Linked DNA regions of Saccharothrix espanaensis DSM 44229. The protein of the gene in region 2 interacts with the protein of the main gene of each other region in a pairwise test. Links are inferred from orthologs where the notes say so. Each region holds a gene or a part of one and is shown on either strand. Other genes may lie near its edges.

What was found.
Region 1: the proteins of BN6_RS19335 (region 2) and hemL interact in binary tests that used the Escherichia coli proteins (3 or more experiments, as listed by UniProt). The link is inferred for Saccharothrix espanaensis DSM 44229 from one-to-one orthologs.

The regions. Positions count from the first base shown.
Region 1 is NC_019673.1:8,886,175-8,890,203, forward strand. Bases 312-3,105 are described here. They hold hemL (glutamate-1-semialdehyde 2,1-aminomutase), read right to left. Parts: upstream 2,457-3,105; coding sequence 1,167-2,456; downstream 312-1,166. Other genes in these bases: BN6_RS39055 (TlpA disulfide reductase family protein), read right to left, coding at 312-547; BN6_RS39060 (histidine phosphatase family protein), read right to left, coding at 544-1,170; BN6_RS39070 (hypothetical protein), read right to left, coding at 2,468-2,800; BN6_RS39075 (hypothetical protein), read right to left, coding at 2,908-3,105. Outside these bases: more of BN6_RS39055, read right to left, coding at 1-311; more of BN6_RS39075, read right to left, coding at 3,106-3,363; BN6_RS39080 (proline-rich domain-containing protein), read right to left, coding at 3,363-3,935; BN6_RS39085 (hypothetical protein), read right to left, coding at 3,932-4,029. UniProt on the Escherichia coli protein: Aminomutase that catalyzes the transfer of the amine group on carbon 2 of glutamate 1-semialdehyde to the adjacent carbon 1 to form 5-aminolevulinate.
Region 2 is NC_019673.1:4,374,514-4,378,718, reverse strand. What follows is about bases 609-3,578. They hold BN6_RS19335 (FadR/GntR family transcriptional regulator), read right to left. Parts: upstream 2,460-3,578; coding sequence 1,758-2,459; downstream 609-1,757. Other genes in these bases: BN6_RS19325 (lactate utilization protein B), read left to right, coding at 3,362-3,578; BN6_RS19330 ((Fe-S)-binding protein), read left to right, coding at 2,530-3,282; BN6_RS19340 (carboxylesterase/lipase family protein), read left to right, coding at 609-1,674. Also shown: BN6_RS19345 (TetR/AcrR family transcriptional regulator), read left to right, coding at 1-158; more of BN6_RS19340, read left to right, coding at 190-608; more of BN6_RS19325, read left to right, coding at 3,579-4,205. UniProt on the Escherichia coli protein: Transcriptional activator of the glcDEFGB operon which is associated with glycolate utilization, and encodes malate synthase G and the genes needed for glycolate oxidase activity. Also negatively regulates the transcription of its own gene.

The sequences.
Region 1 (4,029 bases), 4.5 Mb from region 2 along the record:
GGTCGGTCGCGATCAACGTCTCCAGGAACACCGCGGCCACCCGGTGCTGCTTGTCCAGCACGATCGTCGAGGGCACGGTGTTGGGCGGCAGGCCCTTGAACGCCAGCAGGGTGCGCCCGGACTCGTCGTAGATCGACGGGTAGCTCAGGTCGCGGTCGCGCATGAAGTCGCGGGGCTGCTCGGCGGAGCTCTCCTTCACCGCGATGCCCACCACCTGCACGCCCAGCGACCCGGTCTCGTCCTGCACCTTCTGCAGCTCGGGCGACTCGGTGCGGCACGGGCCGCACCACGAGCCCCAGATGTTGACCACGACGACCTTGCCCGCGTAGTCGGCCAGCGAGACCGTCCGGCCGTCCTCCCGCACGTCCGGCCCGGACAGCACGCGGACCGCCTTGCGCTGGTCGCCGTCGTAGCGGATGCGGACCTGGCCGTCGGGCGCGACGAACTGGAAGTCCGAGCCGGTCACCACCGCGTCGTCGCCGGTCGCGCACGCCGTCGCCACGAGCAGCAGCGACAGTGCCGACAGCGCCGCTGCGAGCCGCTTCACGCGCCCGTCACCCGCGGGCTGGTCGCCCCGGCGGGCTCGGTGTAGACGACCCGGACCAGTTCCTCGCCCTCGAACACCAGGCTGGTCAGCGACGCCAGCGAGCACTCCCGGCGGCGCGGGTCGTGCCACATCCGCTTGCCCTCCAGGAACCGGCGCAGCGTCCAGATCGGCAGCTGGTGCGACACGCACACCGCCTCGTGGCCCTCGGCCGCCGCGCGCGCCCGCTGGACCGCCCCGAGCATCCGGTGCGCGATCTCCAGGTAGGGCTCGCCCCACGACGGCTTGAACGGGTTGACCAGCTTCGGCCAGTGCTTGGGCGAGCGCAGCGCGCCGTCGCCGACCGCGACCTTGAGGCCCTCGAACTTGTTGCCCGCCTCGATCAGCCGGTTGTCGGTGGCCAGGTCGAGGCGGTGCGAGTCGACGATCGGCGCGGCGGTCTGCTGCGCCCGGTCCAGCGGGGACGCCACGACGTGCGCGATGTCGTGGTCGGCGAGGTGCTCGGCGACGACGAGCGCCTGCTTCTGGCCCCGCTCGGAGAGCTTGTAGCCCGGCAGCCGGCCGTACAGGACCCCGGTCGGGTTGTGGACCTCGCCGTGGCGGAGCAGGTGCACGACGGTCTTCACTGCTTGGCCTCCGCGGCGGCACGGGCGGCGTGGGGCAGGGCGTCCGCGATCACCGCGAAGTCCTCCTCGGTCATGGCGGCGTTGACGAACCACGCCTCGAACGCGCTGGGCGGCGGGTAGACGCCGCGCTCCAGCAGGGCGTGGAAGAACGGTGGGAAGCGCCAGGTCTGCGCGGCCTGCGCGCCCGCGTAGTCGACCACCTCGTCCTCGGTGAAGAAGACGCTGACCAGGTTGCCCGCGAACTGCACCCGGTGCGGCACGCCGGCCTCGGTCAGGGCGGCGGTGAACAGCGCGCCCAGGCGGGTCGCGTTGGCGTCCAGCGCCCGGTACACGTCGTCGGTGGCGGCGCGCAGCGTGGCCAGGCCCGCGGCGACCGCCACCGGGTTCCCGGACAGCGTGCCGGCCTGGTAGACCGGGCCGGCCGGGGCGAGCTTGGCCATCACGTCGGCGCGCCCGCCGAACGCGGCGGCGGGCAGCCCGCCGGACATCACCTTGCCGAACGTGTAGAGGTCGCCGGCGACCTGCTCCAGGCCGTACCAGCCGGCCCGGGACACCCGGAAGCCGGTCATCACCTCGTCCATCACCAGCAGCGCGCCGTGCGCGTGGCACAGCTCCAGCAGCCCGGCGTTGTGCCGGGGCGCGACCGCGCCCATGTTGCCTGCCGCGGCCTCGGTGATCACGCACGCGATCTCGTCCGGGTGCTGGGCGAACGCGGCTTCGAGGGCGGGCAGGTCGTTGTACGGCAGCACGATCGTGTCGGCGGCCTGGGCGCCCGTCACGCCGGGCGAGGTGGGCAGGCCCAGCGTCGCGACGCCGGAGCCGGCGGCGGCGAGCAGGGCGTCCACGTGGCCGTGGTAGCAGCCGGCGAACTTGACGACCTTGCGCCGCCCGGTGAAGCCCCGGGCGAGCCGGATCGCGCTCATCGTCGCCTCGGTGCCGGAGTTGACCAGGCGCACCTGCCGGACCGGCGCGACGCGGGCGATGATCTCCTCCGCCAGCTCGATCTCGCCCTCGGTGGGCGTGCCGAACGACAAGCCGCTCACGGCGGCCGTGCGGACGGCCTCGACGACCTGCGGGTGGGCGTGGCCGAGGATCATCGGCCCCCACGAGGACACCAGGTCCACGTACCGGTTGCCGTCGGCGTCCCACAGGTGCGGGCCCTCGCCGCGGACCATGAACCGGGGCGTGCCGCCGACCGAGTGGAAGGCCCGGACCGGCGAGTTGACGCCACCGGGGATCACCGCCGCCGCGCGCTCGAACAGTGCCTGGGATCGCGTGGAAGTCACGGGGTCCAGTCTCACACGTCCGGTTCGGCGACCTTCTCGCGACCACGGGTGCGGACCGCGAGCAGCAGTTGCCGGACCGCGTCGAGCAGCAGCACACCGGCCACCGTGCCCAGGCCGAGCGCGCCGCCGACCCAGTTGCCCAGGTAGCGGGTGGACTCCAGCGGCGCGTGGTTCTCCACCGGGTAGCTGTAGCGCAGCACACCCCGGTTCCAGCACCACACCGCGAGCGCCACCAGCGCCACCGCGAGGACGACCTCGCCGGCCGCCACGGCGGCGCGCAGGGGCTGGTGCAGCCCCGGGCCCGGGGCGTCCGCGACGGGGGCTTCGGAGGTGGCAGCGGTCACCGGCTCAGCCTCTCACGCCTCGTCACGGCGCGGGGCACGGGTCGCGAGCAGCCGGTCCGACGCCGCGCAACGCGTCCGGGCCACGCCGCCCAGCACGTCACGACGCCTCACCCCTCGCCGCGACGCGGAGCGCGCGTCGCGAGCAACCCGTCCAGCGCGGCGCGCAACGCCTCCGGGTCACGCGCCCAGCCCAGCACGACCTCGCCGTCGGCCAGTCGCACCGGCACCGGCCCGGTGCCGCGCGGCTCGGTCCAGCCGCCGCCGAGGATCCGGGCGCCGGCGCGCGGCTCCACGCCGGACACCTCCGCGATGTCGCGCACCCGCACCTCCTCGCGGCCCAAGTGCAGCGCGGCGGGCGTGAGCAGCACGCCGTGCAGCCGTCGCCGGCCCTGCACCCAGACCAGCGCGGCGAAGCTCAGCCCGGCCGCCACGAGCAGCCACAGCAGCGGGAACACCGCGCCGGTCAGCGCCTCCACGCCCAGGCCGACCAGGCCGAACACCGGCCCCCACAGCACCGGCCACCAGGACGCGCCGGGTTCCCGGTAGAGCACCGGCTGGTCCATCAGCCCAGGTTCCCGGCGAAGTAGTGCCGGGTGCCCGGCAGGAAGCTCAGGACGCCGGCCGCGGCGGGCAGCACCAGCCGCAGCACGATCACCGCCCACGACGCGGCCTCGGTGCCGCCGGACCTGGACGCCACGACCGCCGCCGCCACGGCCAGGATGCCGAGCACCAGGTATCCGCCGCACAGCGCGATCCGGGCGTAGTAGCTGCCGCCCAGGAACGCCACCGCGCCCCACACCCCGCCGACCGCGAGGCAACCGGTGGCGAACAGCGTCATCACCGCGCCGAACCCGACGAACCCGCCCTGCTCGGCGAGTTCGCGCACCACCGTGCCCACCGGCCAGATCAGCGCGGCGAGCAGCCACAGGACGAACGCCGCGACGACCGCCCCGGGCCGTGCCACGGCCGACGTCTGCTGGTCGATGCCGCGCATCTGGCCGGGGAACCCGAGCGGCTGTGGCCCGTAAGGCGAGCCCTGCGGCGGCCCGTACGGCGACCCCTGCGGCGGCCCGGCCTGCGGCAGGTGCACCGGGCGCATCGGCTGGTCGAACGGGTCGAACGGCGGCTGCGTCATCGGCGGTTCACCCACCTCACGTAGTCGTTGGCCGGGGGCAGGAACATCGCCACGACCCCCAGCAGGAGCACGCCCAGCAACAGCAGGCACCAGA
Region 2 (4,205 bases):
CGTTCTCCGTGCCGGACCCGACGCTGGCCGCCATCGCCATCGGCGGCATGGACATGCAGGTCGCCCAGTGGTTCGGCCCGGACCAGCCGTACCCGGCGGACGTGGTCGCCGACCACTACGCGCGGTTCGCGCTGCGGATCGTCGGCCTCGACAGCTGACCACCCCGACCAGGCAAAGGAAGGCACCCCGATGACCACCGTCCAGACCAGCCACGGCGTCCTGCGCGGCACCACGACCGACGACGGCATCGCGGTGTTCAAGGGAGTCCCGTACGCCGCGCCGCCGTTCGGCCCGAACCGTTTCCTGCCACCGCGGCCGGTCCAGCCGTGGGAGGGCGTGCGCGACGCCGTCGAGTTCGGGCCCACCGCGCCGAAAGCCCCGTACACGCCGCCGTTCGACGCGCTGATCCCCGAGGTCGACATCCCGGGCGACGAGTGCCTGAACCTCAACGTCTGGACGCCCGACCCGGCCGGCCGGCGGCCGGTCGCGGTGTGGCTGCACGGCGGCGCGTTCGCCAACGGCTCGGGCTCGGTGCCGCTCTACGACGGCGGCCGGTTCGCCCGCGACGGCGTGGTCTGCGTGACGGTGAACTACCGGCTGGGCCCGGACGGCTTCCTGCACCTGGGCGAGCGCGGCGACCCGGCCAACCTCGGCCTGCTCGACCAGCTCGCCGCGCTGGCCTGGGTGCGCGCCGAGATCGCCGCGTTCGGCGGCGACCCGGACGCCGTCACGGTGTTCGGCGAGTCGGCCGGGGCGATGGGCATCGGCGCGCTGCTCTCCGCGCCGCTCTCGGCCGGGCTGTTCCACCGGGCCGCGTTGCAGAGCGGCGCGGCGCACCACGTGCTCGGCCCGGACACCGCCCGCGCCGTCGCCCACCGGCTGGCCGGGGTGCTCGGCGTCCCGGCGACCCGCGAGGCGCTGGCCGCCGTGCCGCTGGACCGGCTCACCGCCGCCGCGCAGGAGCTGCGCGGCCAGGTCACCCCGGATCCGGCGGAGTGGGGCGAGGTGGCGCTGAACGTGATGCCGTTCGAACCCGTCGTGGACGGCGACCTGCTACCCGTGCCGCCGATCGAGGCGATCGCCGCCGGCGCGGGCGCGGGGGTGGACGTCCTGGTGGGCACCAACCGCGACGAGTTCCGGTTCTTCACCGTGCCGACCGGGATGCAGGGCCTGATCGGCGAGCCGCTCCTGCTGGCCACCGCCGCCCGCTACGGCCTCGACCCGCAGGAGGCGCTCGCCGCGTACCGCGCGGAGGACGCCGACGCGTCGGCGGGCGACATCATGGCCGACCTGTCCACCGACTGGTTCTACCGGCTGCCCGCGATCCGGCTGGCCGAGGCGCGCGCCGGCGCGACCGGCCGCACGCACGTCTACGAGTTCGCCTGGCGACCGCCGACGTTCGACGGCCGGCTCGGCGCGTGCCACAGCCTGGAAATCCCGTTCGTCTTCGACAACCTGGCCGACCCGGCAGTCGCGCCGCTGCTGGGCGACGGGCCGCCGCAGGACCTCGCCGACACCGTGCACGCGGCCTGGGTGTCGTTCGTGACGACCGGCGACCCTGGCTGGCCCGAGTACGACACCGCGCGCCGCGCCACGATGGTTTTCGACACCCCGTCGACCGTCGTGGACGACCCCCGCCCTCACGCCCGCGCTTTGTGGGACGGCAAGCGCTAGTGCGGTTACCGCCGCTCCCCCGGAGTCTCCGCCGCCGCGAGAGCCCCGCAGCACGCGGACCCACTTCACGCCAGATCCGCGCGTTACGCCGGGTCCGCGTGGCGTGCCCATTCGCGGTAGAAGCCCTCTACGTGCCGGGTGACGCGTTGGGCCGCCGTGTCGCCGTCACCGGCTCGGATCGCCCGCAGCACGCCCCGGTGTTCACGGCGCAGCCGCACGGCGGTGCGGTTCCAGTCCGGGAGCGTGGCGACGGCGTCGAGCACGGTGGTGTGGATGGCGTCGCGCAGGGCGGCCATCACGGCGGTGTTCACCGCGTTGCCCGCCGCCGCCGTGAGCGCCACGTGGAAATCGGCGTCGAGCTGGTGGAACGCGTCGGCGTCCAGCTCCGGGTCGTCCATCCGGTCGAGCAGGTCGGCGGCGCGGTCCAGCTCGGCGCAGTCCCGGACGCCGGCGGCGGCCCGTGCCGAGTGGCCCTCGATCATCACCCGGGTGCCGACCAGGTCGGCCAGCGGCAGCCGGCGGGTGGCCAGGTGCAGCCGCAGCGCGGTGCCCAGGCCGCCGGCCGGGTCGGCGATGACGGTGGTGCCCGCGTCCGGGCCCGACCCGACGCCGCTGCGCACCACGCCGAGGGCCTGGAGCACGCGGATCGCCTCGCGCACGGTGGGCCGGCTGACGCCGAGCTGCTCGGCGAGCCGCCGTTCGGCGGGCAGCTGCCCGCCGACGGTCAGGCGGCCCGCCGCGAGCTGGTCCTCGACGTGCCGCAGCACGGCCGCGTAACCGTTCACCCGACGCCTCCTCCGTGTGGTCGGACCACAGCCCTGGTGTGGTCTGACCACACAGCCTAGTGTGGACGCCGTGAGAGTCGCGCTGTTCGTCACCTGCCTCGTGGACGGCCTGTTCCCGGACGTCGGCAAGGCCACCGTCGCGCTGCTGGAACGCCTCGGCCACGAGGTCGTCGTGCCGCGCGGGCAGACGTGCTGCGGCCAGATGCACGTCAACACCGGGTACGCCGGGCAGGCGCTGCCGATCGTGCGCAACCACGTGCGGGCGTTCGCGGACGCCGACGTGGTGGTGGCCCCGTCCGGCTCGTGCGCGGGGTCCGTCCGCCACCAGCACGCCCACGTGGCCCGTGCGCACGGCGACGCCGGCCTGGGCGACGAGGCGGAGCGGATCGCGGAGCGGACCTACGAGCTGTCGGAGTTCCTGGTCGACGTGCTGGGCGTGACCGATGTCGGCGCGTACTTCCCGCACCGGGTCACCTACCACCCCACGTGCCACTCGCTGCGCGTCCTGCGCGTCGGCGACCGGCCGCTGCGGCTGCTGCGCGAGGTGCGCGGCATCGACCTGGTCGAACTGCCGGCCGCCGAGACGTGCTGCGGGTTCGGCGGCACCTTCGCGGTCAAGAACGCCGACACGTCCACGGCGATGCTCGCGGACAAGATGCGGGCGGTGCTCGACACCGGCGCGCGGGTGCTCACGGCGGGCGACTCGTCGTGCCTGATGCACATCGGCGGCGGCCTGAGCAGGCTGCGCGCCGGAGTGCGTCCGCTGCACCTGGCCCAGGTCCTGGCGAGCACCGCCGACCGGCCCGCCGAGGTGGCGCGATGACCTCCCCCGCCGTGACCACCCCCCGCAGCGAGCCACCCCCGACCGCGCGCATCGGGAAGCGACCGGCGGAGGGGGCGCGATGACGTTCCTGGGCATGCCCACGCTCAGCGGCGAGCCGTTCCCGGTGGCCGCGCGCGCCGGCCTGGAGAACGCGCAGATGCGGCGCAACCTGACCAAGGCCACCGGCACGATCCGGGCCAAGCGGGCGGCGGTCGTCGCGGAACTGCCCGACTGGACGCGGCTGCGGGCCGCCGGCGCGGCGATCAAGGACTCCGTGCTGGCCGACCTGCCCACCCACCTGCTGCGGCTGGAGGCGGCGCTCACCGAGCGCGGCACCACCGTGCACTGGGCGCGCGACGCCGCCGAGGCGAACCGGATCATCACCGACCTGGTCACGGCGACCGGCAGCACCGAGGTGATCAAGGTCAAGTCCATGGCCACCGCGGAGATCGGCCTCAACGAGGCGCTGGCCGCGGCCGGCATCCGGGCGGTCGAGACGGACCTGGCCGAGTTGATCGTGCAACTCGCCGACGACAAGCCCAGCCACATCCTGGTGCCCGCGATCCACAAGGGCCGCGCGGAGATCCGCGACCTGTTCAGGCGCGAGATGCCCGGCGTGGACCCGGACCTGACCGACGACCCGCGCGCGCTCGCGGAGGCGGCGCGCAAGTACCTGCGGCACAAGTTCACCACCGTGGACGTGGCGGTGTCCGGCGCCAACTTCGCGGTGGCCGACAGCGGCGCGCTGGTCGTGGTCGAGTCCGAGGGCAACGGCCGGATGTGCCTGACCCTGCCGCGCACCCTGATCAGCGTGGTCGGCATCGAGAAGCTGGTGCCCACGTGGCAGGACCTGGAGGTGTTCCTGCAACTGCTCCCCCGCTCGTCCACGGGCGAGCGGATGAACCCCTACACGTCGGTGTGGA